DNA from 2 places in the Streptomyces sp. NPDC054887 genome. Region 2 is predicted to be linked to the other one. Evidence: riboswitches for the same ligand, from Rfam matches in the RefSeq annotation. Region 2 holds a riboswitch; the other holds the start of a gene.
The links. A riboswitch is a leader RNA that binds a small molecule or an ion and turns the genes downstream of it on or off. The one in region 2 is predicted to bind glycine.
Positions count from the first base shown of each region.

Region 1: it holds a riboswitch for glycine, as region 2 does, so the genes downstream of both, gcvP (aminomethyl-transferring glycine dehydrogenase) here and gcvT (glycine cleavage system aminomethyltransferase GcvT) in region 2, are expected to answer to the same signal.

Region 1 is NZ_JBSGYQ010000016.1:113,063-128,353, reverse strand. Features, by position in the region: partial or broken rRNA gene rrf (5S ribosomal RNA) at 1-32, shown strand, start outside; gene ACWGH0_RS12420 (CDP-alcohol phosphatidyltransferase family protein) at 180-788, shown strand; gene ACWGH0_RS12415 (sugar phosphate nucleotidyltransferase) at 910-3,405, shown strand; gene ACWGH0_RS12410 (DUF881 domain-containing protein) at 3,503-4,423, shown strand; gene ACWGH0_RS12405 (small basic family protein) at 4,420-4,752, shown strand; gene ACWGH0_RS12400 (DUF881 domain-containing protein) at 4,758-5,555, shown strand; gene ACWGH0_RS12395 (FHA domain-containing protein) at 5,638-6,549, shown strand; gene ftsR (transcriptional regulator FtsR) at 6,567-7,310, shown strand; gene ACWGH0_RS12385 (bifunctional nuclease family protein) at 7,364-7,837, shown strand; gene ACWGH0_RS12380 (MerR family transcriptional regulator) at 8,005-8,625, shown strand; gene ACWGH0_RS12375 (DNA polymerase IV) at 8,695-10,140, shown strand; gene ACWGH0_RS12370 (PRC-barrel domain-containing protein) at 10,068-10,433, opposite strand; glycine riboswitch at 10,555-10,651, shown strand; gene gcvP (aminomethyl-transferring glycine dehydrogenase) at 10,887-13,772, shown strand; gene ACWGH0_RS12360 (DUF5999 family protein) at 13,878-14,075, opposite strand; gene ACWGH0_RS12355 (hypothetical protein) at 14,420-15,019, opposite strand.
Region 2 is NZ_JBSGYQ010000003.1:44,283-59,573, forward strand. Features, by position in the region: gene ACWGH0_RS02615 (oxidoreductase) at 1-2,014, opposite strand, end outside; gene ACWGH0_RS02620 (SulP family inorganic anion transporter) at 2,177-3,643, shown strand; gene ACWGH0_RS02625 (serine hydrolase domain-containing protein) at 3,864-5,042, opposite strand; gene ACWGH0_RS02630 (TerD family protein) at 5,260-5,835, opposite strand; gene ACWGH0_RS02635 (GNAT family N-acetyltransferase) at 5,936-6,406, opposite strand; gene ACWGH0_RS02640 (GNAT family N-acetyltransferase) at 6,574-7,410, shown strand; gene ACWGH0_RS02645 (lysophospholipid acyltransferase family protein) at 7,407-8,231, shown strand; gene ACWGH0_RS02650 (L-serine ammonia-lyase) at 8,343-9,710, opposite strand; gene glyA (serine hydroxymethyltransferase) at 9,850-11,112, opposite strand; gene gcvH (glycine cleavage system protein GcvH) at 11,132-11,512, opposite strand; gene gcvT (glycine cleavage system aminomethyltransferase GcvT) at 11,571-12,686, opposite strand; glycine riboswitch at 12,722-12,821, opposite strand; glycine riboswitch at 12,822-12,919, opposite strand; gene ACWGH0_RS02670 (AAA family ATPase) at 13,079-13,789, shown strand; gene ACWGH0_RS02675 (enhanced serine sensitivity protein SseB) at 13,858-14,631, shown strand; gene ACWGH0_RS02680 (enhanced serine sensitivity protein SseB C-terminal domain-containing protein) at 14,817-15,291, shown strand, end outside.

The DNA.
Region 1 (15,291 bases), on a different contig from region 2:
GGACCCTGTGGGAGAGTAGGACGCCGCCGAACAATCATTGTGGGAAAGCCCCGCACCATTCATGGTGCGGGGCTTTTCTGCGTTCAGGCACCGCTCGGGACCCCTGTGTGCCCGGTGGCGGTCGCTGAGGGTAGGGTCGGGGGCGCATCATCGGCACGTTCCCCACAGGAGGCCCCCGGGTGGAGGTCCAGGAGACCCGCGTTCAGACGGACCGGGTGCTCACCATCCCGAACATCCTCAGCATGGCTCGCCTCGCAGGCGTGCCCTTGTTTCTGTGGCTGATTCTCCTGCCCGTGTTCGGTGGGCCCAAGAGCGACGGCTGGGCATTGCTGGTGCTGATGCTTAGTGGCATCAGCGACTATCTCGACGGAAAGCTCGCCCGCCGCTGGAATCAGATCAGCAAGCTGGGGCGACTGCTCGACCCGGCTGCCGACCGGCTGTACATCCTTTCCACGCTGCTCGGCCTCACCTGGCGCGAGATCCTGCCCCTCTGGCTCACTGCCGCCCTTTTGGCCCGTGAGCTGATGCTGCTGGTGATGGTGGGCATCCTCCGTAAGCACGGCTATCCGCCGCCGCAGGTGAACTTCCTCGGGAAGGCCGCCACGTTCAACCTGATGTACGCCTTCCCGTTGCTGCTTCTCAGTGACGGAAACGGCTGGTTGCCGTCACTGGCTGCTATTTTCGGATGGGCGTTCGCCGGATGGGGTACAACTCTGTATTGGTGGGCAGGAATCCTTTACGTGGTCCAGGTCCGCCGGCTGGTCAAGGCGGAGACCGCGGCCGATTGAGCCTGTCGATGCCGGTGCTGGCTGTTCCAGCCCCGGATTGGTGCGCACGATGCCTCTCGCGGCAGTCCCGCACGGGTGAAGTCGGCTAGACCGTCGTCTCTTCGAGGAGGACTTTCCCGACATGAAGGCCGTCGTGATGGCTGGTGGCGAGGGCACACGCCTTCGCCCCATGACCTCGAGCATGCCCAAGCCGCTCCTGCCGGTCGCCAACCGGCCGATCATGGAGCACGTGCTGCGGCTGCTCAAGCGGCATGGGCTCAGTGAAACCGTCGTAACCGTGCAGTTCCTGGCCTCGCTCGTCAAGAACTACTTCGGTGACGGCGAGGAGCTCGGAATGGAGCTCACCTATGCCAATGAGGAGAAGCCACTCGGCACCGCGGGCAGCGTGAAGAACGCCGAGGAAGCGCTGAAGGACGATGCCTTCCTCGTCATCTCCGGCGATGCCCTCACCGACTTCGACCTCACTGATCTGATCAGATTCCACAAGGAGAAGGGCGCACTCGTCACGGTGTGCCTGACCCGTGTGCCGAACCCCCTGGAATTCGGCATCACGATTGTGGACGAGGCGGGAAAGGTCGAGCGGTTCCTGGAGAAGCCCACCTGGGGGCAGGTCTTCTCCGACACCGTGAACACGGGCATCTATGTGATGGAGCCCGAGGTGTTCGAGTATGTGGAAGCGGACGTGTCCGTCGACTGGTCCGGTGACGTCTTCCCTCAGCTGATGAAGGAAGGCAAGCCGATCTACGGCTACATCGCCGAGGGCTACTGGGAGGACGTCGGCACGCACGAGAGCTACGTCAAGGCTCAGGCCGACGTGCTCGAGGGCAAGGTCGACGTCGACCTCGACGGGTTCGAGATCTCTCCGGGCGTGTGGGTCGCGGAAGGCGCCGAGGTGCACCCCGACGCCGTACTGCGCGGGCCCCTCTACATCGGTGACTACGCCAAGGTCGAGGCCGGCGTAGAGCTGCGGGAACACACCGTGGTCGGGTCCAACGTCGTCGTGAAGAGCGGCGCGTTCCTGCACCGGGCCGTCGTGCACGACAACGTCTACATCGGCCAGCACAGCAACCTGCGCGGCTGTGTGATCGGCAAGAACACCGACATCATGCGGGCCGCGCGGATCGAGGACGGCGCTGTCATCGGCGACGAGTGCCTCGTGGGTGAGGAATCGATTGTTCAGGGCAATGTGCGGGTCTACCCGTTCAAGACCGTCGAGGCGGGTGCCTTCGTCAACACCTCGGTGATCTGGGAGTCCCGGGGCCAGGCGCACCTCTTCGGTGCGCGGGGCGTCTCCGGGATCCTGAACGTCGAGATCACTCCCGAGCTGGCGGTGCGCCTCGCGGGCGCCTATGCCACCACGCTCAAGAAGGGGGCGACGGTCACCACCGCGCGCGACCACTCCCGTGGTGCGCGTGCGCTGAAGCGGGCCGTCATCTCCGCGCTGCAGGCGAGCGCCATCGACGTACGCGACCTGGAGAACGTGCCGCTGCCCGTCGCGCGTCAGCAGACGGCGCGGGGCAGCGCCGGCGGCATCATGATCCGTACGACACCCGGTGTTCCGGACTCCGTCGACATCATGTTCTTCGACGAACGCGGCGCCGACCTCTCGCAGGCGGGGCAGCGCAAGCTGGACCGGGTGTTCGCGCGCCAGGAGTACCGGCGGGCCTTCCCCGGCGAGATCGGCGACCTGCACTTCCCGGCGAGCGTGTTCGACTCCTACACGGGGTCTCTGCTGCGGAATCTGGACGTCTCGGGTATCGCGGACGCCGGGCTCAAGGTCGTCGTCGACGCGTCCAACGGAAGCGCCGGGCTCGTGCTGCCCAGCCTCCTGGGACGCCTCGGGGTCGACGCGCTGACCATCAACCCGGGTCTCGACGAGTCCAGGCCCACGGAGACGATCGACTCCCGGCGGTCCGGTCTCGTACGACTCGGTGAGATCGTCGCGTCGGCGCGGGCTGCCTTCGGTGTGCGGTTCGACCCGGTGGGCGAGCGGCTGTCCCTCGTGGACGAGCGCGGACGGATCATCGAGGACGACCGGGCGCTGCTGGTGATGCTCGACCTGGTGGCGGCCGAACGGCGCAGCGGCCGGGTCGCGCTGCCGGTGACGACGACCAGGATCGCGGAGCAGGTCGCGGCGTACCACGGTACGCAGGTGGAGTGGACGACCACCTCGCCCGACGACCTGACCCGGGTCGGCCGCGAGGAGTCGACCATCTTCGGTGGCGACGGGCGCGGCGGCTTCATCATCCCCGAGTTCAGCAGCGTCTTCGACGGCGCCGCGGCCTTCGTGCGGCTGATCGGGCTGGTGGCCAGGACGCAGCTCACGCTGAGCCAGATCGACGCGCGGATACCGCGAGCCCATGTCCTCAAGCGGGATCTGGCCACGCCGTGGGCCGTGAAGGGACTCGTGATGCGTCGCGTGGTCGAGGCGGCCGGGGACAGGTTCGTCGACACCACCGACGGCGTGCGGGTGGTGGAGGCGGACGGTCGGTGGGTCATGGTGCTGCCCGACCCGGCGGAGGCCGTCACCCATCTGTGGGCGGAAGGACCCGACGACGACTCGGCCCAGGCGCTCCTCGACGAGTGGTCGGCGGTCGTGGACAGCGCGGGCCGCTGACGTCCGAGCGGTGTGCCGGACGGCGTGGGACGACGCCGTCCGGCACACCGGTGGGGCCATTCGGCGGTAGCCGCCGTGGCGTGCGACGATGTGCGGCATGTCGCAGCAGTCCCCTGATCGGAGTACGTCTCCGCCACCCCGGCGCCCCGACGCGTCCATGTCGCTGCTGACCAATGTGATGGACCACAGCCTCGACGACGGGTACGCCGAGGCGACTGCGCGCAGACAGGCCGACGGCAGCGCGGGCATGCCCCGCACGCTGCGCGCGAAGCTGGGACTGGCGGCCGGCCTGGTGCTGGCCGCCCTCGTTGTCACGGTGGGTGCGGCGCAGGCGCGCATAGAGGCGCCGGTGATCGCCAAGGAGCGGGAAGAGCTCATCGACCGGGTGGAGGCGGAGACGTCCGCCGCGGACGACCTGGAGCGGAACGTCGACCGGCTCCGCGTCGAGGTGGGGGAGCGGCAGCGCAGGGCGCTGCGGGAACACGGTGGTGACCAGGGCGGCCTGGTGGCGCTGCTGTCCGGTGCGACGGCGGTGCAGGGCCGCGGTGTGAAGCTCGTCGTCGACGACGCGAAGGACACCGAGGAGGGCGGCGGCGGGCCGCGGGAGGGCACCAGCTTCTCCGACACCGGCCGGCTGCGGGACCGGGACATGCAGCGCGTCGTCAACGGTCTGTGGTCCTCGGGCGCGGAAGCGGTGGCCATCAACGGTCAGCGGCTGACCTCCCTCTCGGCGATCCGGGCGGCCGGCGACGCCATACTGGTCGACAACCGGCCGCTGGTGCCGCCGTACACCGTGCTGGCGGTGGGGGACGGGCAGCGCCTGAGTACGGCTTTCCAGGACAGCGCCGACGGCCAGTACCTGCACGTACTCCAGGAGAGCTACGGCATCAGGACCAGCATTTCCGCTCAGGAGCAGGTCCGGCTTCCCGCCGCACCGAGCCTGATCGTACGTACAGCAGAGCCGCTGGTCGCGGGTGCAGGGAAGGCCGCGGCCAACACAGGGAAGGGCACATCGTGATCGCCGTACTGGGCCTCGTCGTGGGAGTCGTGGTCGGACTGTTGGTCCGGCCCGAGGTGCCGGCGGTGGTCGAACCGTATCTGCCGATCGCCGTCGTGGCGGCGCTCGACGCGGTCTTCGGCGGCTTGCGGGCCATGCTCGACGGCATCTTCGTCGACAAGGTCTTCGTGGTCTCCTTCCTGTCCAACGTCGTGGTGGCGGCCCTGATCGTGTTCCTGGGCGACAAGTTGGGCGTCGGCGCGCAGCTGTCCACGGGCGTGGTCGTGGTGTTCGGCATCCGTATCTTCTCCAACGCGGCGGCGATTCGCCGTCACGTGTTCCGGGCGTGAGGCGGATGAGTACAGAAGACAGCCCTCGGCGCGACGAGGAAGAAGCGGCACCCGCGGCTCAGGAGGCGGTCGCGCAGCGGCCGGCGACGGGGCGTCAGAGACTTCTCGCCGGACTGTGGCCGCCGCGGGTGACGCGGGCGCAGCTGATCGTGGCCCTGCTGCTGTTCGTGCTCGGCCTCGGGCTCGCCATCCAGGTCCGGTCGAACAGCGACGACAGCGCCCTGCGGGGAGCGCGGCAGGAGGACCTCGTCCGCATCCTGGACGAGCTGGACGACCGTACGCAGCGGCTCGAGGACGAGAAGCAGAAGCTCGACGACCAGAAGACCGAGCTGGAGAACAGTTCGGACCAGGCGGAAGAGGCGCGCAAGCAGACGCTGGAGAAGGAGCGTCAGCTGGGCGTGCTGGCCGGAACGGTGGCGGCGCAGGGCCCCGGAATCACGTTGACGATCACGGATCCGCACTCCACGGTGGAGGCGGACATGCTCCTGGACGCCATTCAGGAGCTGCGGGCGGCGGGTGCCGAGGCGATCCAGATCAACGACGTCAGGGTCGTCGCGGACACGTACTTCCTCGACGGCGGAAGCGGTGTGCAGGTGGACGGGAAGAAGGTTTCCGCTCCCTACCGCTTCGAGGTGATCGGCAAGCCGCAGGACTTGGAGCCCGCGCTCAACATCCCCGGCGGCGTTGTCCAGACGCTGGAGGAGGAGCGGGCCGTCGTCACCGTGACGCGCTCGCAGAAGATCGTCGTGGACGCCTTGCGACCGGCGAAGCAGCCTGACTACGCTCAGTCGTCGTCGCCGTGAGGCAGGGGCGCATGGGGGCGCGGGGACAAGGGCATGAGGTTGCGGGGGGTCGACGCACAGAAGCTGTGGTGCGTGGTGGAAACTGTTTGGTGGATACGGACGTTGTGAAGATGTCCGGTTCGGCAGGTGTGTTCATTCAGGGTTCGTCCTGCCCCACGGGCGGGTCTGTTTCAGTCAAGGGGAATCGCCCGTGAAGTTGTTTGCGAAGTTGTTCGGCAAGAGCGCACGCGAGGACGGTGCGAACGGCACTGCCCGTCACCGCGCGCCGCGTGGTGGAGAGGTGGAGGAGCAGGGTGGCGAGCGCCCGCTCTTCCGTGACGAGGTCGCCGGTCCCGGCGGTGACATTTCGGGCGGACCGGGCGCGTCGTCTGTTGACCCGGCCGGTCCCGGCCGCATAGGTTTCGGGGAATCAGCCCATGCCCCGCAGGGGCAGCCGCGGCAGGAGGATCCGTCCATGTCGGCCTTGCCGGTTTGTACGAGGTGCGGGCACCGCAATGCCGAGGCCAGCCGTTTCTGCTCCAACTGCGGAGCGCCGCTGCGGGCCGGTGCGGCCGCCGAGCGTCCGTCCGAGACGACGTCGACGATCTCCATCTCGGGGCTCGAGGCGTACGAGGCGGAGGCGACGGGGCAGACCGCCGCTCCCTCGCTGTCACCGGAGGCCCAGGCGGCCGTCGACGCCCTTCCGCTGGGTGCGGCGCTGCTCGTGGTGCGACGCGGTCCCAACTCGGGCAGCCGCTTCCTCCTGGACGGTGAGCTGACCACGGCGGGCAGGCACCCGCAGAGCGACATCTTCCTCGACGACGTGACCGTCTCGCGTCGCCACGTGGAGTTCCGCAGGGGTGCGGACGGCGGTTTCACCGTCTCGGATGTCGGCAGTCTCAACGGCACCTACGTCAACCGCGAGCGGATCGACTCGGTCCCGCTGGCGAACGGTGACGAGGTGCAGATCGGTAAGTACCGGCTGGTCTTCTACGCGAGCCAGCGGGCCATCTGACCCGTACGGGAAGGTCCATGCAGCGAACACCGACGGGCGGTGCCGGAAGCGGCACCGCCACCGCGGGCGAACGGCTGGTGAGCATCGGCACCGTTCTGAACCTGCTGCGTGACGAGTTTCCCGAGGTCACCATCTCCAAGATCCGGTTCCTGGAGACCGAGGGGCTCGTCGAGCCGCAGCGGACCGCTTCCGGCTACCGCAAGTTCACTCCCGGCCATGTCGAGCGGCTGGCCCAGGTGCTGCGCATGCAGCGCGACCACTACCTGCCGCTCAAGGTCATCCGTGAGCACCTCGACGCCCTGGAGAGGGGCGAGCAGGTGCGGCTGCCGGTGGCCGGGGGCCAGGGCGAGCAGGGGGACGTTCCGGCCGACGGCGGTGGGGACCGTCCGACCGCGGCCAGGATCGGCCGCCAGGAGCTTCTGGCGGCCGCCGAGGTCGGCGAGGAGGAACTCGAGCTCTGGGAGTCGTACGGGCTGGTGTCGCCCCTGCCGGGAGGCGGCTACGACGCCGAGGTCGTCACGGTGGCCAAGCTCGTCGCCGAATTCGGACGGTTCGGTCTCGAACCGCGGCATCTGCGCGCGGTGAAAGCGGCTGCCGATCGCGAGGCCGCCCTCGTCGAACAGGTGGTCGCACCACTGCGCCGGCACCGGAATCCGCAGACCAGAGCCCATGCGGAGGCCACGGCCAAGGAACTCGCGGAACTGTCCGTCAGGCTCCATTCGGCCCTGATTCAGGCGGCGCTCGGCGTGCGGCTGCACTGAGCTCGGGGGATCCCGACTACCCAAACCTGCCAAGCACGTCCTAGGGTTGCTGTGTGAACGAGCTCGACGTCGTAGGTGTCCGGGTAGAAATGCCCTCGAACCAGCCGATCGTGCTCCTGCGCGAAGTGGGAGGCGATCGGTACCTCCCCATCTGGATCGGGCCGGGAGAGGCGACCGCGATCGCCTTCGCCCAGCAGGGGATGGCCCCTGCCAGGCCGCTGACCCATGACCTCTTCAAGGATGTTCTGGAAGCGGTCGGCCAGGAGCTCACCGAAGTCCGCATCACCGACCTGCGGGAAGGGGTCTTCTACGCCGAGCTGGTCTTCGCCAGCGGAGTGGAAGTGAGTGCCAGGCCGTCCGACGCCATAGCGCTGGCCCTGCGCACCGGAACGCCGATCTACGGCAGTGACGGGGTGCTGGACGACGCGGGCATCGCGATTCCCGACGAGCAGGAGGACGAGGTGGAGAAGTTCCGCGAATTCCTCGACCAGATCTCTCCCGAGGACTTCGGGACCAACAGCCAGTGAGCCGCGCGCCAGGGGCTGTCCGCGCATTCGAGTAGCCTTTCCCCGCAGTGAGGCACGGGAAACCACTCTCAGGGTGATTATCACTCGGCGTGCCGAGTGTGGCGATCGTTGACGCACCCCGGGTGACTGCCTACCGTCGACAGGGCAGGTCAAGGACGGAGGTCGGCGTGAGAAGCAGCGGCGACGGTACGGTGGCGGGCGGGCCGTATCCGCTTCACGGCAGTGCGGTCGACCCTCTGGCGGGGCGGCAGGGCGCGACCCCGGCCGTGGGCGGGCCGACGGCCGCCGACGGCACGGAGAGCATCGGGTACCGGGGGCCCACCGCCTGTGCGGCGGCCGGGATCACGTACCGGCAGCTCGACTACTGGGCGCGCACGGGGCTGGTGGAGCCGAGTGTGCGGCCCGCCTACGGTTCCGGCACGCAGCGCCTCTACAGCTTCCGCGACGTCGTCGTCCTCAAGATCGTCAAGCGCTTCCTGGACACGGGTGTGGCCCTCCAGAACATCCGGGCCGCCGTCCGGCACCTGCGCGACCGCGGTTTCCAGGACCTGGAGCGCATGACGCTCATGAGCGACGGGGCGACGGTGTACGAGTGCTCCTCGCCCGACGAGGTCGTCGAACTGCTCCAGGGGGGCCAGGGCGTCTTCGGCATCGCCGTCGGCGTGGTCTGGCGCGACGTGGAGAGCGCGCTGTCCCAGCTGCACGGCGAGCGGGTCGACACGGGCGAGACCCTGGTCGGGCACAACCCCACCGACGAGCTGGCGCGGCGCCGCAACAAGGCCGGCTGACCCGGCGGACCGGCCCGTGGCCGCGCCGCCGCCCGCCGATTGTCAGTGCCGTACGGCAGCATCGGTGGTGTGAGACCCGCGCCCACCATCCTGCATCTGGACATGGATGCCTTCTACGCCGCCGCGGAGCAGGCGTCGAAGCCGAGCCTGCGCGGAAAACCGGTGGTCGTGGGCGGTATCGGCACCCGCGGGGTGGTCGCCACGGCTTCGTACGAGGCCAGACGGTACGGGGTGCACTCCGCTATGCCCGTGGCGCAGGCGCGCCGGCTGTGCCCGAACGCCGCCTACCTGATGCCGCGCTTCTCCCTGTACCGGTCGGTGAGCGAGCAGGTCATGGAGCTGCTCGGGCGGCTGTCGCCGCTCGTGGAGCCGCTCAGCCTGGACGAGGCCTTCGTCGACCTGGAGGCGGGCGGGGTGGCCGACGACGCGGCCTCGGCCCGCCGGGCGGGAGAGCTGCTGCGCGCGGACATCAAGGCGGTCACCGGGCTGACGGGTTCCGTGGGGCTCGCGGGGTCCAAGATGCTCGCCAAGATCGCCTCCGAGCAGGCCAAGCCGGACGGTCTGGTGCTCATCGAGCCGGGGACCGAGCGGGAGCTGCTGGCGCCCATGCCGGTGCGGGTCCTGCCCGGGGTCGGGCCGGCCACCGGTGAGCATCTGCGGCGGGCGGGCATGACGACCGTCTCCCACCTGGCGGAGGCGGGCGAGGACGAGCTCGTACGGCTGCTGGGGAAGGCGCACGGGGTCTCCCTGTACCGGATGGCCGTGGGCCACGACGAGCGGCCCGTGGTGGCCGAGCGGGACGCGAAGTCGGTGTCGGTCGAGGACACCTTCGAGGTCGACCTGCACGACCGGGTCCGGGTCAGGAACGAGGTGGTGCGGCTGTCCGACCGGTGCGTCGAGCGACTGCGCGCGGCCGGGCGCTCGGGCAGGACCGTGGTGCTCAAGGTGCGCAGGTACGACTTCTCCACGCTGACGCGCTCCGAGACGCTGCGCGGGCCGACGGACGACCCCGCGGTGGTGCGGGAGGCGGCGGGAAGGCTCCTGGAGTCGGTGGACACCACCGGCGGGGTGCGGCTGCTGGGCGTGGGCGTCACCGGGCTCGCCGACTTCACCCAGGAGGACCTCTTCGCACAGGCCGCGGGTGAGTCGGCGCAGTCGGCGGCCGAAGCGGGGGGCGCGGCGCGGGAACCGGCCGAGACGGCTCGCGACGAAGGGCCGGCGGCGCCCCTCGTGGAGGAGCCGCCGCGGCGGCGGTGGCTGGCGGGACAGGATGTACGGCACACCGAGTACGGGGCCGGGTGGGTGCAGGGCAGCGGCGTGGGGCGGGTGACGGTGCGGTTCGAGGAGCCGACGTCGGCGCCGGGGCGGGTGCGGACCTTCACGGTGGACGATCCGCGGCTGACTCCGTCGGACCCGCTGCCGCTGGTGCGGGCGGCCGGGGATCAGGAGGGGTCGTCGCCGGCCAGCCGCCCGAAGTCCCGGTCCGTGGCCGGTGAGGAGATGTCGAGCCCGTAGTGGTGGTAGAGCTGGAGCTCCTGCTCCGGGGAGAGGTGGCGGCCGACGCCGAAGTCGGGCGCTTCCCTGATCAGGGCGCGGTCGTACGGCACGCGGAGGGTGGCGTCGACCACCTTGCTGGGTTCCAGTGGAACGAAGGCGTCCCGGCTGAAGAGGCCGGTGCGTACGGCCGCCCATTCGGGCACGCCCGTGGCGTCGTCGAGGTACACCTCGTCCACCGTTCCGATCTTGGTGCCGTTGCGGTCGAACGCCTTGCGGCCGATCAGGCTGCGCGGATCGATGTCGGTCTGCACGGTCCCTCCAACTGCTGGCAACTGCTCGTAGCCCCGTAAAGCCTACGAAAGGGCACAACTGTGGACTCGGCCACTCGAGGGATCCACGACGGGCCTCGCTGGTAGGCTGGCCAGTGGCTGCTGACCCCGTGCGGGAGAGTCTCCGGTGAACATGCCGGAGGCGCCGAAGGAGCAAATCCTCCCCGGAATCTCTCAGGCCCCCGTACCGCACGGACGAGGTCACTCTGGAAAGCAGGACGGGCGCCGTACGGGCACGTGCCGGAAGACGGCACAGCACCCGTCGCGGATCCCTTCCTCACCGACGGTGAAAGCCGGAACGACCCTCGACGTCAGCGACGTCCGTACGGTCTTCCGGTGAAGCTCTCAGGTTGAGATGACAGAGGGGGAGGCCGTCCGGGTACCCGTGCCGTGGTGCCCCTCGCAGGTCGCGTCAGACCAGGAGGCCTTCCGCAGATGACCGCAAACCGCATTCCGCTCTCAGAGCTCGAGCGTGGCATCCCCTTCGAGCAGCGCCACATAGGGCCCGATGCCGAGGCTCAGGCCAAGATGCTCGCCCAGGTCGGGTACGGCTCGCTGGACGAGCTGACCGCGGCCGCGGTGCCGGACGTCATCAAGAGCGCCGAGGCGCTCGGGCTGCCGGACGCGCGCACCGAGGCCGAGGTGCTGGCGGAGCTGCGCACGCTCGCAGACCGCAACCAGGTGCTGGCCCCGATGATCGGGCTGGGGTACTACGGCACCTTCACGCCGCCGGTGATCCTGCGCAACGTCATGGAGAACCCGGCCTGGTACACGGCGTACACGCCCTACCAGCCGGAGATCTCGCAGGGCCGCCTGGAGGCGCTGCTGAACTTCCAGACCATGGTCGCGGACCTGACCGGGCTGCCGACCTCCGGCGCGTCGCTGCTCGACGAGGGCACGGCCGCGGCCGAGGCGATGTCGCTCGCGCGCCGCGTCGGCAAGGTCAAGAACGGCGTCTTCCTGATCGACTCCGACACGCTGCCGCAGACGGTCGCCGTTATCCAGACGCGCGCCGAGCCGACCGGCGTCGAGGTCGTCGTCGCGGACCTGTCCGGCGGCATTCCGGCCGACGTGGCCGAGCGCGGCGTCTTCGGCGTGCTGCTCCAGTACCCGGGCGCGTCCGGCGCCGTGCGGGACATCAAGCCCGTCATCGAGCAGGCGCACGAGCTCGGGGCCGTCGTCACCGTCGCCGCCGACCTGCTGGCGCTGACCCTGCTGACCTCGCCCGGCGAGCTCGGCGCGGACATCGCGGTGGGCACCACGCAGCGCTTCGGCGTGCCGATGGGCTTCGGCGGCCCGCACGCCGGGTTCATGGCCGTACGGGAGAAGTTCGCGCGCAGCCTGCCCGGGCGGCTCGTCGGCGTCTCCGTCGACGCCGACGGCAACAAGGCGTACCGGCTGGCGCTCCAGACCCGCGAGCAGCACATCCGCCGCGAGAAGGCCACCAGCAACATCTGCACCGCGCAGGTCCTGCTCGCGGTCATGGCCGGCATGTACGCCGTCTACCACGGCCCCGACGGCCTGCGCGGCATCGCGCGCCGCACGCACCGCTACGCGACGCTTCTCGCGGAAGGGCTGCGCGCCGGCGGCGTCGAGATCGTGCACGGCGCGTACTTCGACACGCTGACCGCGCGCGTCCCGGGCCGGGCGGCCGACGTCGTCGCGGCGGCCCGTGAGGGCGGGGTCAACCTGCACCTGGCCGACGCCGACCACGTCTCCATGGCCTGCGACGAGACGACGGGCCGCGCGCAGATCGCCGCCGTCTGGGCCGCCTTCGGCGTCGACGCCGACATCGAGGCGCTCGACGAGCGGGCGGCCGACACGCTGCCCGAGGGAATGCTGCGGAGCGACGCGGTGCTCACGCACCCCGTCTTCCACCAGCACCGCTCCGAGACCGCGATGCTGCGCTACCTGCGCAAGCTCGCCGACCGTGACTACGCGCTGGACCGGGGCATGATCCCGCTCGGCTCGTGCACGATGAAGCTGAACGCGACCACCGAGATGGAGCCGGTCACCTGGCCGGAGTTCGGCGCCGTCCACCCCTTCGCGCCCGTCGAGCAGGCCGAGGGCTACCTGACGCTGATCCACGAGCTGGAGGAGCGCCTCGCCGAGGTCACCGGCTACGACGCGGTGTCGATCCAGCCCAACGCCGGTTCGCAGGGCGAGCTCGCGGGCCTGCTGGCGGTACGGGCGTACCACCGCGCCAACGGCGACGACCAGCGCACGGTGTGCCTGATCCCGTCCTCCGCGCACGGCACGAACGCCGCGAGCGCGGTCATGGCCGGTATGAAGGTCGTCGTCGTCAAGACGCGCGAGGACGGCGAGGTCGACGTCGAGGACCTGCACGCCAAGATCGAGCAGTACCGCGACGAGCTGTCGGTGCTGATGATCACCTACCCGTCCACGCACGGGGTGTTCGAGGAGCACGTCGCCGACATCTGCGCGACCGTGCACGAGGCCGGCGGCCAGGTGTACGTCGACGGCGCCAACCTCAACGCGCTGGTGGGGCTGGCGAAGCCGGGCAAGTTCGGCGGCGACGTCTCGCACCTCAACCTGCACAAGACCTTCTGCATCCCGCACGGCGGCGGTGGCCCCGGCGTCGGCCCGGTCGGCGTCCGCGCCCACCTCGCGCCGTACCTGCCGAACCACCCGCTCCAGCCGACTGCCGGTCCGGAGACGGGCGTCGGGCCCATTTCGGCCGCTCCGTGGGGCTCCGCGGGCATTCTGCCGATCTCCTGGGCGTACGTCCGGCTGATGGGCGGGGAAGGGCTCAAGAGGGCCACACAGGTCGCCGTGCTGGCCGCGAACTACATCGCCAAGCGCCTGGAGCCGCACTACCCGGTGCTCTACACCGGCCCCAACGGTCTGGTGGCGCACGAGGCGATCGTCGACCTGCGGCCGCTGTCGAAGGCGACCGGCGTCAGCGTGGACGACATCGCCAAGCGCCTGATCGACTACGGCTTCCACGCGCCCACCATGTCGTTCCCGGTGGCCGGCACGCTGATGATCGAGCCGACCGAGAGCGAGGACCTGACCGAGATCGACAGGTTCTGCGACACGATGATCGCTATTCGTGCGGAGATCGAGAAGGTCGCGTCGGGCGAGTGGCCCGCGGAGGACAACCCGCTGCGCAACGCGCCGCACACCGCGGCCGCGCTGGGCGGCGAGTGGGAGCACGCGTACAGCCGTGAGGTGGCGGTGTTCCCGGCCGGGGTCTCGGCCGCGGACAAGTACTGGCCGCCGGTGCGCCGGATCGACGGTGCGTTCGGTGACCGCAACCTCGTGTGCTCGTGCCCGCCGCTGGACGAGTACGACAACTGACGTACGCCGTACGCGCCACGGGGCGCGGACATGGGTCGGGGCCGGTTCGGAGGATTCCTCCGGGCCGGCCCCTCGTCGTACCGGTGAAGCCGGATCGCCGGCCGGTCAGGCGGCCTTGACGACGTCGAGCGGACGGTGCGGAGCGATGATCTGCCCGTCCGGCAGCAGCTCACCGGTGTCCTCGAAGACGAGGACTCCGTTGCACAGCAGGCTCCACCCCTGTTCGGGGTGGTGCGCCACCAGGTGGGCGGCCTCCCGGTCGGCGGAGTCGGCGGTCGGGCAGGGTGGCTGGTGCTGGCACATGGAAGGGTTCTTTCGCTGCGATGTGGTGAGTGTCCTGCGGCTCGATGCGGTGTTCATGGCCGCCCCCCGTATCAGTCGGTCCGGTCCCAGTGTTGCCCCACGGGCGTCTTTCCGCAGGGATTTCACGGCAGCTCTCCTTACTGATTAATGACGCGTCACTCGTGCGGACGGTTCAGCTCAACCGGGGTGCCTCTTCGGGTGGTTCGGGGTGGCCGATACGGGCTAGTCCGGTTGGGGGGTACGGGGGCCCGGACGCCGCTGTGCCCCGTGACCGGAGCGGCCACGGGGCACAGCGGGCGTCGGCGGAGGGCGGGCCGGACGGCGCCGCGCAGGGGCGGGCGGCGTCAGGCGGGCTGGCTCAGCAGCGGAACGGTGGGCGGCGTCAGGCGATGGGTCAGCAGCGGCAGAAGGTCGGCGGCCCGGTGCGGCCGGTGGGAGGCGATGCCCGGCGGTGCGGGCGCGAGGGGTACGAGCAGGTCGGTCGGCAGCGGCATGGCCTCGGGCTCGTCGGCGTCGGCCGCCGGGCCGTCGTGCAGCCACAGGGTGAGCATGTAGAGCTCCGGTACGGACAGCAGGCGCGGCTGGTAGCGCCCGGTCAGCGCCTCCGCCTGGCGCAGGGCGAGCTGGCTGGAGGCGAGGTACGGGCCTTCGCAGAAATGGGAGAAGGCCCAGCCGTCGGCGGTGAGCACCGTGTCGGCGGCGGCCACCGTGCGGTCGCCGCTGCGGATGAGGAACCGCCAGCCGGTCAGCCGGGTGCGCGGCGGCCTGCCTGACGGGATGATTCCGTCGAGTACGTGGAAGGGAAGCGGGAACTCGGGGCTGAGCGGTCCCTGAGCCGCGCGGAGGGCCGGGGGACGGGCCTCACGAACGGCGGTGGGGGAACCGAGTGCCGCGAGGACGCTGCGCAGGGCGGGCGCGGGAGCCGGGGGAACAAGCAGCGGCATGGTGGGTCGCCTCTCACTTGGAGACACGGTGATGCGTGGGTGTGCGTGGGCGGTGCGGACGGCGCTGTCTGCGTTCCGGGGTCAGAGGGGGGCCGTGCGGCGATAGGCCGGGCGCCGACTCTCTGCCTCGTCTGCGGAGTTTATACGAGCCGTGTTCACATGATGTTTCCGCTAGCCGTCGCCGGCATTGCGGGCAAGGCGGTATCAGGACCCTTTACTGCGGAGAATCTACCCATTCATCGGCAGTGTCAGGCCCGTGGCCTGGAAAGTCC
Region 2 (15,291 bases):
GCCGGATCGCGCGCTTCGCGTCCAGCTCGGCCGCGACGTCCGCGCCGCCGATGAGGTGCACGGGCAGCCCGGCGGCCAGCAGGGTGTCGTACAGGTCGCGGCGCGGTTCCTGCCCGGTGCACAGGACGACCGTGTCCACGGCGATGACCTGCGGCTCGCCCCCGACCGTCACGTGCAGGCCCTCGTCGTCGATGCGGTCGTACGAGGCTCCCGCGACCATCGTGACGCCGCGGTGCTTGAGCTCGGTGCGGTGGATCCACCCGGTCGTCTTGCCGAGCCCGGCGCCGACCTTGGTGGGCTTGCGCTGGATCAGGTGAACGGTGCGGGTCTGCGGCGGCCGGGCCGGGGCCTGGAGGCCGCCGCGTGCGCCGTACTCCATGTCGACGCCCCACTGGGCGAAGAACACCTCGGGGTTCAGGCTCGCCGCGTCGTCGTCGCCCGTGGACGTGTCCGTGAGGAACTCGGCCACGTCGAAGCCGATGCCGCCCGCGCCGATGACCGCCACGCGGTCGCCGGCCTTCGCCTCGTCGCGCAGCAGGTCGAGGTAGCTGATGACGCTGGGGTGGTCGATGCCCTCGATCCGCGGGACGCGCGGGGTGACGCCGGTGGCCAGGACTATCTCGTCGTAGCCGGCCGCGGTGAGGGCCTCGGCGGTGGCGTGGGTGCCGAGGCGCAGCTCGACGCCGTGCTCGTCGAGCTGGTTGCGGAAGTACCGCAGCGTCTCGTTGAACTCCTCCTTGCCCGGCACCTTGCGGGCGATGTTGAGCTGGCCGCCGATCACGTCGGAGGCGTCGTACAGCGTCACGGCGTGGCCGCGCTCGGCCGCCGTCACCGCGCAGGCGAGCCCGGCCGGCCCGGCGCCGACGACGGCGACGCGCTTGGCGCGGCGGGTGGGGGAGAGGACGAGCTCCGTCTCGTGGCAGGCGCGGGGGTTGACCAGGCAGGAGGTGATGAGCCCGCTGAAGGTGTGGTCGAGGCACGCCTGGTTGCAGCCGATGCAGGTGTTGATGGCGTCGGCGCGTCCGGCCGCGGCCTTGGCGACGAAGTCGGGGTCGGCGAGGAACGGGCGGGCGAGCGACACCATGTCGGCGCAGCCGTCGGCGAGCAGTTCCTCGGCCTTCTCCGGGGTGTTGATGCGGTTGGTCGTCACCAGCGGGATGCTCACGGAGCCCATGACCCGCTTGGTCACCCAGGCGTACGCGCCGCGCGGCACGGAGGTCGCGATGGTGGGGATGCGGGCCTCGTGCCAGCCGATGCCCGTGTTGATGATGGTCGCGCCGGCCGCCTCGATCGCGCGGGCCAGGGTGACGACCTCCTCCAGCGACGAGCCGCCGGGGACGAGGTCGAGCATCGACAGGCGGTAGACGAGGATGAAGTCCGGGCCGACGTGCTCCCGCACGCGGCGCACGATCTCGACAGGGAAGCGCATGCGGTTCTCGTACGAGCCGCCCCACCGGTCGTCGCGGTGGTTGGTGTGCGCGGCGGTGAACTCGTTGATCAGGTAGCCCTCGGACCCCATGATCTCCACACCGTCGTACCCCGCCGACTTCGCGAGGCCCGCCGCGCAGACGAAGTCCTCGACGGTCTCCTCGACCTGGGCGTCGGTCAGGGCGTTCGGCGTGTACGGGCTGATCGGCGCCTGGATCGCGCTCGGGGCGACGAGGTCGGGGTGGTACGCGTACCGGCCGAAGTGCAGGATCTGCATCGCGATCCTGCCGCCCGCGCGGTGCACCGCCTCGGTCACCTGGCGGTGCTGGGCCGCCTCCTCGGGCGTGGTGAGCTTCGCGCCGCCCGGGTACGGGCGGCCGGCGTCGTTCGGGGAGATGCCGCCGGTGACCATGAGACCGACGCCGCCGCGGGCGCGGGTCGCGTAGAACTCGGCCATCCGCTCGAAGCCGCGCTCGGCCTCTTCGAGCCCGACGTGCATGGAACCCATGAGCACGCGATTGGGCAGGGTGGTGAAGCCCAGGTCGAGCGGGCTCAGCAGGTGCGGGTACGCAGTCGTCGGACTCATGCCGCAATGTGTAGTCCACGCGGAGCCGCTTGTGCAACAAGTTGCATAAAGAATGCCGTGTTAGTTGGACGACATCCGCGCCTCGTACAGTGTTCGGGCCGGCCGTACGAGCCGGCCCCCCTCCGCGTACGACAGGCTCAGGTTCTCTTGCCCTCCCTCGCAGTGTCCCGCCCCGTGTGGCTCTCGCCCAAGGTCTTCCGTACCGAGTTCCTGGCCGGCCTCGTGGTCGCACTGGCACTGATCCCCGAGGCGATCTCGTTCTCGATCATCGCCGGCGTCGATCCGGCCGTCGGCCTCTTCGCCTCCTTCACAATGGCCGTCACGATCGCCTTCGTCGGCGGGCGGCCCGCCATGATCTCGGCGGCGACGGGAGCGGTGGCACTGGTCATCGCCCCGCTGAACCGCGAGTACGGCCTCGGGTACCTGATCGCCTGCGTCATCCTCGCGGGCGTCTTCCAGATCGTCCTCGGCGCGCTCGGGGTCGCGAAACTGCTGCGGTTCGTGCCGCGCTCGGTGATGGTCGGCTTCGTCAACTCGCTCGCGATCCTGGTCTTCATGGCGCAGGCGCCCGAGCTCACCGACGTGCCGTGGGCGGTGTATCCGCTGGTCGTGGCCGGCCTGGTGCTCATGGTCCTCTTTCCGAGGATCACCCGGGCGGTGCCGGCCCCGCTGGTCTCCATCGTCATCCTGACGACCGTGACGCTGGCCGCCGGAATCGCCGTACCGGACGTGGGGGACAAGGGCGACCTGCCGTCGTCCCTGCCGGTCCCGGGGCTGCCGGACGTGCCCCTCACCGTGGAGACGCTGAAGATCGTCGCCCCGTACGCGCTGGGGATGGCGCTGGTGGGGCTGATGGAGTCGCTGATGACCGCCAAGCTGGTCGACGACATCACGGACACGCGCTCCAGCAAGACGCGCGAGTCGATCGGCCAGGGCGTCGCCAACATCGTCACCGGCTTCCTCGGCGGCATGGGCGGCTGCGCGGTGATCGGGCAGACGATGATCAACGTCAAGACGTCGGGCGCCCGCACCCGCCTGTCGACGTTCCTCGCGGGCGTCTTCCTCATGATCCTGTGCGTCGTCTTCGGGCCGGTCGTGTCGGAGATCCCGATGGCGGCCCTGGTCGCGGTGATGATCCTGGTCTCGGCGGCCACCTTCGACTGGCACTCCGTCGCGCCCGGGACGCTGCGGCGGATGCCGCTCGGCGAGACCGTCGTCATGGTCGTCACCGTGCTGTGCGTGGTGGCGTCGCACAACCTCGCCGTCGGAGTGGTCGTCGGCTCGGTCACCGCGATGGTCGTCTTCGCCCGGCGCGTCGCCCACCTGGTCGACGTCACGGCGGTCACCGACGAGGACGCCGGACGGATCGTCTACACGGTCACCGGTGAGCTGTTCTTCGCGTCGTCCAACGAGCTGGTCGAGCAGTTCGACTACGCGCTCGGCGGCCCCGGGCACGTCGTCATCGACTTGACCGCCGCGCACATCTGGGACGCGTCGTCGGTCGCCGCGCTGGACGCCATCACGACGAAGTACGAGCAGCGGGGCCGGACCGTGGAGATCGTCGGGCTGAACCAGTACAGCGCGAAGATGCACGGCACGCTCAGCGGGGAACTCGGCGGCGGCCACTGACGCGCGGCGCGTGTCCGCCGCCCCGGCCGGGGCGCGGCCCGCGACGGGTGTGGGGGCACGACTGGGGTCGGCGCGGCCCGTGCCGGAGTTGGCAGGGGTGACCGGGGCGACCGGGGCGGTGACGGGGGCCGGGGCGGCGGCGGTGTCCCGAGCGCCCGGGGAGTGGCCGGGGCGTGGGTGCCCGGTGGGGCGGGGTGGCCCGGGCGGGCGCGCGGGGCGCTCACAGGGCGCTGTAGACCGCCTCCACCAGCGCCATCTTGCGCGGGTCGTCGGCGATGTTCGGGCCCATTCGGTTCATCACGTACCCCATGCCGAGGCCGGCCTCGGGGTCCGCGAGGCCGCAGGAGCCGCCGAACCCGTCGTGCCCGAAGGCCCGCGGGTTCGGTCCGTACGAACCGCGCGGGCCGCTCAGCCACAGGCCGAGCCCGATCTCCGTGTCGTGGCCGAGCCCCGCACCGAGCACCAGGTCCCTGTCGCCGCCCTGCCCCTCGCGGGCCCGCTCGACCATGTCGCGGGAGAGTACCCGGCGCTCGCCCAGACGCCCGCCGCCGGCGTAGATCCCGTAGAGGGCGGCCACCGCGCGGGCCGTTCCGTGGCCGTTCGCGGCGGGCACCTCGGCGGCCCGCCACTCGGGGGTGTTGGCCTGCGCCGCGCCGGGGCCCGGGTTGAGCAGGGCCGCGAGCGCGACCGGCTCCAGGGCGGCGAAGAGCGCCGCCTGCTCACCGGTGGGCTCGGTCCGGGCGTGCACGAGTTCGGCGGCCCGCCCGGCCTCCCGCTCCGGCAGCCCGATCGTGAAGTCGATGCCGAGCGGCCCGGTGACCTCCCGGCGGAGATACGCGCCGGGGAGCAGGCCCGTGACGCGCCGGACGACCTCGCCGACCAGGAACCCGTACGTGATCGCGTGGTAGCCGGACCGCGTGCCCGGTTCCCACCACGGCTCGGTGGCGGCGAGGCGCGCGCAGGTCAGCTCCCAGTCGTACAGCTCGGCGAAGGTGTGCGGCTCGCGCAGCCCGGCGAGTCCGGCCCGGTGCGACAGGAGGTGGCGTACGGGAACGGCTTCCTTGCCGGCGGCCGCGAACTCCGGCCAGTACGACGCGACCGGGGCGTCGAGATCGAGCAGCCCCCGGTCGGCCAGCAGATGGGCGCAGAGGGCGGTCGGCCCCTTGGTGGTCGACCACACGTTGACCACGGTGTCCCGCTCCCACGGCCGGCTGCGCGCGGCGTCGGCCCAGCCGCCCCAGAGGTCGACCACCGTCTCGTCGCCGACCAGCACGGTGACGGCGGCGCCCAGCTCACCGCGCTCCCGGAAGTTCTCCTCGAACACGGCGCGCACGGCGGCGAAACGGTCGTCGCAGTGACCGTGGATCTCAGGGACGGGCGCAGGCGTGGGCCGGCTCATCGAGGCCTCCGGACGGCAGTCGGCTGGGTCGCAGAGCAACATACCGACTGGTCGGGCTGACCGGAAGACGGCAGGCCCGCCCGACATCCGCGACGGGCCCCGCGGACCACGCCCCGTGCGGAGTGCGGCCCGCCGGGACACCTCCGCCGCACGTCCGCGCACGGCGAACCGGACTGTCCCGGCCGGACGCGCCGGCCCGGACAGCCGCGGCGGCAGGTCAGATGTTGACGCCGAAGTCCGTCGCGATGCCGCGCAGGCCCGAGGCGTAGCCCTGGCCGACGGCGCGGAACTTCCACTCGGCGCCGTTGCGGTACAGCTCGCCGAAGACCATGGCGGTCTCGGTCGAGGCGTCCTCGGAGAGGTCGTACCGCGCGAGCTCGTTGTTGTCCGCCTGGTTGACGACCCGGATGAAGGCGTTGCGCACCTGGCCGAAGCTCTGGCCGCGGCTCTCGCCCTCGTGGATCGAGACCGGGAAGACGATCTTGTCGACCTCGGCGGGCACGGTCGAGAGGCTCACCTTGATCTGCTCGTCGTCGCCCTCGCCCTCACCGGTGAGGTTGTCACCGGTGTGCTCGACCGAGCCGTCCGGGCTCTTGAGGTTGTTGAAGAAGACGAAGTGCTGGTCCGACACGACCTTGCTGTTGACATCGAGCAGCAGGGCGCTGGCATCGAGGTCGAAGTCGGTCCCGGTCGTGCTGCGTACGTCCCAGCCCAGGCCCACCGTGACGGCGGTCAGGCCGGGGGCCTCCTTGGAGAGCGAGACGTTGCCGCCCTTGGAGAGACTGACACCCATGAAGATCCCTGCTCAATCCGGCGCGGGCCGCGCCCTTTGACGATCTCTTTGCCCAACCCGCCAACGCTTGCGCGGCCCGCTCAGTTCCCGGCCGCCGCAGTCAGTCCTCCGAATGGCCGACCGGGATGACGAGTTCGGGGCGGTCCCACATCACCGCGGGCGGGTTGGCGCGCTCGGTTCCGGTCCGCCGCCCGCCCACGCCGAGGTAGAAGCCCTCGGCGGGCGGGTGCGAGACCACCCGCACGCCGGTGATCCCCGCGGCGCGCGCCTCGCCGCGCAGGTGACCGACGAGCCGGCGGCCGATGCCGAGGCCCTGGGCCGAGTCGGCCACGAACATCAGGTCGAGCTCCGGCGGTTCCAATATCAACGAGTAGAAGCCGAGCACCCGGTCGTCCCCGGCGTCGACCGCCACGAAGACCCGGTGCGCCTCGATGTAGTCCGGCCCCACCCGGTACCCGGCGACCATGGGTGCGTACGGCCCCTCGTACGCGCCGGAGCTCCGCACGAGCCTGGTGAGACGCTTCGCGTCCCGTGCGGTGGCCCGCCGGATGCTTGTAACGCGTGAAGCCATATCGAGAGTATTACCCACCGTCCGGCTCCGGGGCCACGGCCGCCGGCCGCGAACCCCGCTGTTCACGCGGCGGCTCCGGCGGCCGGCCCTCCGCGTCACCGGTTCGACCGTCGCCGCCGCCATGCTCCTTGCGCGATCGGCCCCGAACCGGACGGAGAACGGCTCCCATGCGCCCCACAGTCACAGCCACAGCGACAGCCGCAGTCACAGCAGCAGGCACCGGCACATCAGCAGTCACAGCCGCAGCCATAAGCGCAGCCGCACCAGTCGCCGCCCCGAACCCCGCCTCCGCGTACGTCACCTCCATCGCCCACTCCCAGGAGCAGATCCGGGCCGCGCAGCGGCTGCGCCACCGCGTCTTCGCCGAGGAGATGGGCGCGCGCCTCGACTCGCCCCTGCCCGGGCACGACATCGACGCGTACGACGACCTCGCCGACCACCTCGTCGTCACCGAGACCGCGACCGGCGAGGTCGTCGGCACGTACCGGCTGCTGCCGCCCGGCCGCACCGCGCACTCCTACTCCGACGGCGAGTTCGACCTGACGGCCCTCGACGGGCTGCGGCCGTCGATGATCGAGGCCGGCCGCTCCTGCGTCCACCCCGACCACCGCTCGGGCGCGGTGATCAACCTGATGTGGTCCGCGCTCGCCCGGTACGTCCTGCTCTCCGGCCACCGCTACCTGGCCGGCTGCGCCTCCGTACCCCTGTCGGACGGCGGTGCGACGGCCGCCGGCGCCTGGCTGCTCGGCACGGCCAGGCACTCCTCGCCGCCCGAGCTGAGGGTGCACCCCCGCCGTCCCTGGACGCCCGCCGAACTGCCGTCCGAGCGGCCGGGGTACGCCGGCCTGCCGCCCCTGCTGCGGGGCTACTTCCGGCTCGGCGCGTGGATGTGCGGGGCGCCCACCCACGACCCCGAGTTCGACGTCGCCGACTTCTTCGTCCTGCTCGACATGGACCGGCTGGGGGACCGCTACCGCCGTTACTTCCTCGGCGAGGAGCGGTGAGCCCGTGGGCCGTCGACGCGGGGTGCCGCCCGCACTGCGCTGCCCACGCGGCCCCCGCGGTGCCGGCCGCGCGGGCCGTACGGCGCTGCGTGCGGCTCGCGGGCGCGGTCGCCCGCGCGGTGTCCTGCGGCGAGCGGCTCGCCGAACCCCCGGTACTGCGCGAGCGGGCGAGGAGCATGCTCGCCGCCCTCGGGACAACCCTCGCGGCCGATCCCGGACCCCTGAGCGTGCCCAGGGGTGACGGCGGGCCCGGCACCCTCGTCGTGGCCAACCACGTCTCCTGGCTCGACGTCGTCGCCGTACTCGCCGTGGAGCCCGTCACCCTGCTCGCCAAGCGCGAGATCGGGCAGTGGCCGGTCGTCGGAACCCTCGCCCGGCGCGTCGGCACGCGCTTCGTCGACCGGGAGAAGCCCCGCGAGCTGCCCCACGTCGTCGACGACGTGGCGCGCCTGCTCCGGTCGGGCAGGTCCGTACTGGTCTTCCCCCAGGCCACCACGTGGTGCTCCGCGCCCGGCGGCCGGTTCCGGCGGGCCGTGTTCCAGGCGGCGCTCGACGCGGGGGCGCCGGTGCGCCCGGTGACGATCGCCTACGAGCAGGCGGGCGCCCCCAGCACGGTGGCCGCGTTCCTCGGCGACGAGGACTTCGCGACCTCGCTGCGCCGGGTGGCCGGCGCGTCCGGCCTGACCGTACGGATCACTCCCCGCCCACCGCTGCCGCACACCGACCGGCGGTCCCTGGCCGCGGCGGCGCGGGCGGCCGTCGGCGGCGAGCACCCCCTGACCACAGCGAGCGGCGACACGTACCCCTGCCCCGCGCGCTGACGGCCAGGGGGCCGCCTGCGGAGTGACGCCCGCTGTGCGCGCGACAGGCCGCCTGCGGGGTGACGCCCGCTGTGCGCGCGACCGCTGCCCCCGGCCGGCCCGCTTACCCGGTCAGCACTCGATGATGTTCACCGCGAGGCCGCCGCGCGCGGTTTCCTTGTACTTGACCGACATGTCCGCGCCGGTCTCCTTCATGGTCTTGATGACCTTGTCCAGGGAGACCTTGTGGCTGCCGTCGCCGCGCATCGCCATCTTCGCCGCCGTGACGGCCTTCACCGCCGCCATGCCGTTGCGCTCGATGCACGGGATCTGGACCAGGCCGCCGACCGGGTCGCAGGTCAGGCCCAGGTTGTGCTCCATGCCGATCTCGGCGGCGTTCTCGACCTGCTCCGGCGATCCGCCCAGCACCTCGGCCAGCGCGCCCGCCGCCATCGAGCAGGCCGAGCCGACCTCGCCCTGGCAGCCGACCTCGGCACCGGAGATCGACGCGTTCTCCTTGAAGAGCATGCCGATCGCGCCCGCGGAGAGCAGGAAGCGGACCACGCCCTCCTCGTCCGCGCCGGGCACGAAGTTCATGTAGTAGTGCAGGACGGCGGGGATGATGCCGGCGGCGCCGTTGGTCGGCGCGGTGACGACGCGGCCGCCCGCCGCGTTCTCCTCGTTGACCGCCATGGCGTAGAGGGTGATCCACTCCATGGACAGGGCCAGCGGGTCGCCCTCGGAGCGGAGCTTGCGCGCGGTGTTCGCGGCCCGCCTGCGCACCTTCAGGCCGCCGGGCAGGATGCCCTCCTGGGACATGCCGCGCGCGACGCAGTCCTGCATGGCCCGCCAGATCTCCAGCAGCCCCTCGCGGATCTCCGTCTCGGTGCGCCACGCCTTCTCGTTCTCCAGCATCAGCGCGGAGATCGACAGACCGGTGTCCTTCGCCAGGCGCAGCAGCTCGTCACCGGTGCGGAAGGGGTACTTCAGCACCGTGTCGTCGAGCTTGATCCGGTCCTCGCCGACGGCGTCCTCGTCGACGACGAAGCCGCCGCCCACCGAGTAGTACGTCTTCTCCAGCAGCGCCGTGCCCTCGGCGTCGAACGCCCACAGCGTCATGCCGTTGGCGTGGTACGGCAGGGCCTTGCGGCGGTGCAGGATCAGGTCCTCGTCGAAGTCGAAGCCGATCTCGTGCGCGCCGAGCAGCTCGATGCGCCCGTCCGCCTTGATCCGCTCGAACTGCTCGTCGGCGGTCTCGACGTCGACCGTGCGCGGGGAGTTGCCCGCCAGGCCGAGGAGGACCGCCTTGGGAGTGCCGTGGCCGTGCCCGGTCGCCCCGAGCGAGCCGAACAGCTCGGCGCGTATGGACGTGGTGTGCGCCAGCAGTCCGTCGTTCTTCAGACGGCCCGCGAACAGGCGGGCCGCCCGCATCGGGCCGACCGTGTGGGAGCTGGACGGGCCGATGCCGATCGAGAACAGGTCGAAGACCGAGATGGCCACGGGGGAACTCCTCAGGGTGGGTAGACGCCGCTGTCTGCCGGGGTGGTGCAGATGATCAAGGGCGGGTACAAGAGCCGGGGCACCGCACTCACTGTTCAGTGTGCGCGGCGCCCCGTTGTTCAGTCTGTGTCGTACGTAACTACTTCAGACCAGGGTAAAGCGGGTGCTTGCCGGCCAGCGCCGTGACGCGGGCCGAAAGGGCGTCGGCGTCGTACGACGGCTTCAGGGCCTCGGCGATGATGTCCGCCACCTCGGCGAAGTCCTCGGCCTGGAAACCGCGCGTGGCCAGGGCCGGCGTACCGATCCGCAGACCCGAGGTGACCATCGGCGGGCGGGGGTCGTTCGGGATGGCGTTGCGGTTGACCGTGATGCCCAGGCCGTGGAGGCGGTCCTCGGCCTGCTGGCCGTCCAGCTCGGAGTTCCGCAGGTCGACGAGGACCAGGTGGACGTCCGTGCCGCCGGTGAGGACGGACACGCCGTGCTCGGTGACGTCGGCGCGCACCAGGCGCTCGGCCAGGATGCGGGCGCCGTCCAGGGTGCGCTGCTGGCGCTCCCTGAACTCCTCGCTCGCGGCGACCTTGAAGGACACGGCCTTCGCGGCGATGACGTGCTCCAGCGGGCCGCCCTGCTGACCGGGGAAGACCGCCGAGTTGATCTTCTTGGCGAGCTCGGCGGTGGAGAGGATCACTCCGCCGCGCGGGCCGCCCAGCGTCTTGTGCGTGGTCGTGGTGACGACGTGGGCGTGCGGCACCGGGTTGGGGTGCAGGCCCGCGGCGACCAGACCGGCGAAGTGCGCCATGTCGACCATGAGGTACGCGCCGACCTCGTCCGCGATGCGGCGGAAGGCGGCGAAGTCCAGCTGGCGCGGGTACGCGGACCAGCCGGCCACGATCAGCTTCGGCTTGGACTCCTTGGCGAGGCGCTCGACCTCGGCCATGTCGACCTCGCCGGTGGCGTCGTCCACGTGGTACGCGACCACGTTGTAGAGCTTGCCGGAGAAGTTGATCTTCATGCCGTGGGTCAGGTGACCGCCGTGGGCCAGGTTGAGGCCCATGATCGTGTCGCCCGGCTTCAGCAGCGCGAACATCGCGGCGGCGTTGGCCTGCGCGCCCGAGTGGGGCTGCACGTTCGCGTGCTCGGCGCCGAAGAGCGCCTTGATGCGGTCGATCGCGATCTGCTCGACCACGTCGACGTGCTCGCAGCCGCCGTAGTAACGGCGGCCGGGGTAGCCCTCGGCGTACTTGTTGGTGAGTACGGAGCCCTGGGCCTCCATGACCGCGACCGGGGCGAAGTTCTCCGAGGCGATCATTTCGAGGGTGGACTGCTGGCGGAGCAGCTCGGCGTCGACGGCGGCGGCGACGTCCGGGTCGAGCTCATGCAGGGGAGTGTTGAGAAGCGTCATCACGGTCCCGATCGAGGTCTTAGTTGCCGGAGGAGAAGGCGTCGTACTCGTCGGCGGAGAGCAGGTCGCCCGGCTCGTCCGTGACGCGCACCTTGAAGAGCCAGCCGCCCTCGAAGGGGGCGGAGTTCACCAGCGACGGGTCGTCGACGACGTCCTGGTTCGCCTCGACGACCTCGCCGGTCACCGGGGAGTACAGGTCGCTGACCGACTTGGTCGACTCCAGCTCGCCACAGGACTCGCCCGCGCTCACCGTGTCGCCGACGTCCGGGAGCTGTGCGTACACGACGTCACCGAGCGCGTTGGCCGCGAACTCCGTGATGCCGACCGTCGCCACGCCGTCCTCGGCGGTCGACAGCCACTCGTGCTCCTTGCTGTAACGCAGCTGCTGGGGGTTGCTCATGACCTGAATTCTCCTGTACGCGGGGCAGTGGTGGTGAACGGGGCGGTTGTGCGGGGGGTCACTTCTGGCGCTTGTAGAACGGCAGCGCGACGACCTCGTACGGCTCATGCGTACCGCGGATGTCGACGCCGACACCGGAGGTGCCCGGCGCAGCGTGCGCGGCGTCGACGTACGCCATGGCGATCGGCCTGCCCAGCGTGGGGGAGGGGGCCCCGGAGGTGACCTCGCCGATCACCTCGCCGCCTGCGACCACGGGGAAACCGGCGCGCGGGACGCGGCGGCCCTCGGCGACCAGGCCGACCAGCTTGCGCGGCGGGGCGGTCTCGGCGCGCTCGGCGGCGACCAGAAGCGCGGCGCGGCCGACGAAGTCGCCCTCCTTCTCGAACTTCACGACCCGGCCAAGACCCGCGTCGAACGGCGTCAGCGCCGTGGTCAGCTCGTGCCCGTACAGCGGCATGCCCGCCTCCAGGCGCAGGGTGTCGCGGCAGGAGAGGCCGGCCGGGACCAGGCCGGCGTCCTTGCCCGCCTCGGTCAGCGCCTGCCACAGCGTCTCGGCGTGCCGCGGCTCCACGAACAGCTCGAAGCCGTCCTCGCCGGTGTAGCCGGTACGGGCGATGAGCGCCGGGACGCCGGCGACGGTGCCGGGCAGGCCGGCGTAGTACTTCAGCCCGTCCAGGTCGGCGTCGGTGACCGACTTGAGGATGCCGGGGGACTCGGGGCCCTGGACGGCGATCAGGGCGTACGCGTCGCGGTCGTCCCGTACCACGGCGTCGAAGCCGGCGGCGCGCTCGGTGATCGCGTCGAGGACGACCTGGGCGTTACCGGCATTGGCGACCACCATGTACTCGGTCTCGCCCAGGCGGTAGACGATCAGGTCGTCGACGATCCCGCCGTCCTCCTGGCAGATCATCGTGTACCGGGCGCGGCCGAGGCCGATGGTGCCGATGTTCCCCACGAGGGCGTAGTCGAGGGCGTTCACGGCCTGCGGGCCGGTGACGGTGATCTCGCCCATGTGGGAGAGGTCGAAGAGGCCGGCGCGGGTGCGGACGGCGTTGTGCTCGTCGCGCTCGCTGGCGTACCGCAGCGGCATGTCCCAGCCCGCGAAGTCGGTCATGGTCGCGCCCAGCGCACGATGAGTGGCGTCGAGGGCGGTGTGACGGGGGACATTGCTCATGTGCGGGACTCCCAGGGCATGACAGGCGAGGACGATCCTCCCCATCTGTCATCGGAACCTGAGAGGTTCACCGGGAGAGTCCCGGCTTGCACCTTGGGTGGAGCCGCGGCGAAGCGGCTCGCTTTTCAGATCTGCCTCGCCCGCGCGGTACGGGGCCTGAGAGATTCAAGGGAGGAACTTGCTCCTTCGGCGTCCTCGGCACACAGTGCTTCGGACTCTCCCGCGCGGGTTCAAGCGGCCGGTATGGAGTTGGCGCGCACATCATTGCACGCGGGCGGCGGCCCGACAGCACCTGGGCGGATCCTGAAATGGACTTGTGGCGCATTACCTTTTCTTTACACTTTGTGGGCAAGGGTGGGGGAGGGTGGGGGACACCCGACAGGGGGAAGACGATGACGTTGCAGCAGCCCGGTGTGTACGCGACGACCGCGGGGACCGCGCACCGCGCGGTGCCCGCCCAGCAGGGTGTGCCGGTGCGGGCCGCCCGCCGGCCGGCACCCGTCGTCCGCGACCTGCGCGAGCGCGGGGGGCGCGGCCCGCGGGCGCTGTCCTTCGCGGCCGGTGACACGGTGGTGGTGTCCGGCCTGCCGGGCAGCGGCAAGAGCACTCTGATCCGGCGTACGGCGAGCACGGCGGCGCACCGGATCGACTCGCAGGACGCGCGGGAGCGCTGGGAGGCGCTGATGCCCCGCCTGCTGCCGTACGCGCTCTACCGGCCGCTGGTGCGCGCGGCGCACTACGCCGGGCTGTGGCGCGCGCTGCACTCGGGCGAGGGCGTCGTGGTGCACGACTGCGGTACGCAGACCTGGGTGCGGCGGTGGCTGGCGCGCGACGCCCGCCGCCGGGGCGTCGCGCTGCACCTGGTGCTCCTGGACGTGACGGCGGACGTGGCGCGGGCCGGCCAGCAGGAGCGCGGCCGCGGGGTCTCCGGTTACGCCTTCGCCCGGCACCGGCGGGCGGTGGGCCGGCTGGTGCGCGACGCGGAGGCGGGCCGGCTGCCCGCGGGCTGCGCGTCGGCGGTCCTGCTCGACCGGGACGCGGCGGGCGCGCTGAAGGTCATCGACTTCCTCGCCCCGGCGGCCGGCGGCCCCTGCGGCGGCTGACGGCCGGGGGCCCGGGGGAGCCCGGGGGAGCCCGGGGGACGACGGGCGCGTCGCGTTAAAGTCGTGCCGTGGATTACCCAGACTTCCCGGTAGCGGCCCACCCGCACGGCGGCAGCGGCTGGCCCGGCAACGAGCTCGAAGAGGTGCTGGGCGCCTCGCTCGGCAACCCCGCCGCGGGCGGCCGCATAGTCGAGGTGCTCGGGCGCAGCCAGGTGTGGGTGCCGCTGCCCTCCGGCGGCGGGCCCGACTCCCCGAACCTCGACCTGCCGACCGTGCTGATCCACGGCGAGGCGTACGTGCCCGTCTACAGCTCCGAGGAGCAGCTCCGCCACTGCGCGGGACCCCACATGTCCTTCACCGTGGCGCCCGCCCGGGAGTTCGCCCGGGGGCTGCCCCCGCAGCTCGGCATCGCGGTGAACCCGGACGGCGCGGTCGGCGTGCCGCTGCCGCCCGCCGCCGTGGCCGAGCTCTGCCGGGCCGGCCGTACCCCGCTGGACGGGCCGGCCAGTGGCGGCCGGGTCCGGCTCTTCGAGCCGGACTGGCAGGAGGAGCCGGTCGACTTCCTGTCCGCCGCCGCCGGGGAGTTCCAGGAGAGCGGTGTGGTGCTGACCGCCCGCCGCGCCCTGGCCAGCGTCGAGGGCGGCCCCGCGACGCTCTTCGTCGGCGTACAGCTGTCCGCCTGGGAGGGCGCCGACCGCAACGCCCCGATGGACGCGCTGGGCCGGGCGCTCGGCCGCGTCCAGGTGCCGTGGGAGGTCAACCTGGTCCTGCTGGACGTGGCACAGGACCCGGTCGCCGCGTGGATGCTGGAGAAGGTCCGGCCCTTCTACACCCGCGCCTGACGCCCGGACGCCCGGCGCGCACCGGCCCGGCTCCGGGCGCCGGACCCGGCTCGCACGGGCGTGCCCGGCCGCCGGCGGGCGCACACCGCCGCCCGATCCCCGCCCGACCCGTGCTCCGCGCCGGTGGTGCCGCTTAAGCTTGGTCGACAACCGACACGGTGGATCGAAGAGGGGCGGGACCCAGGGTGAGCGCGTCAGGCACTGCGGCGGCCGGGCAGGTCGAGCACATGCTGCGCCAGGTGACACCCGGGCGTTACGACGCGTACGAGGCGCTCCTGCGCGCCCTCGCGGATCCGGCGGGCGGCGAGTTGTGGATGCTGCTGTGGCACGGTCAGGCCGGGTCGCCGGACGCCCAGTACGGGAACATGGACGTCGACGGCCTCGGTTACGCGCCGTGCGTCACTTCCGCCCAGGAGCTGGCCGCGAGCGGCTGGAGCCGGGCGTACGAGGTGGTGCCCGCCCGCGACGTCGCCCGGGCGCTGTTCCCCGACCGCTGGGGCATCTGGCTCAACCCGCACGCCCCCGGCGGCGGCGTCGGCATCCCCTGGCTCGACCTGCGGCGCATCGCGACCGGACTCGACCGGATGCCGGCGGGACCGCTGCGGCTTTCCGAACCGGCCGTCGAGATCCCGCAGTTCTACGCCCTGCTGACCCAGAACG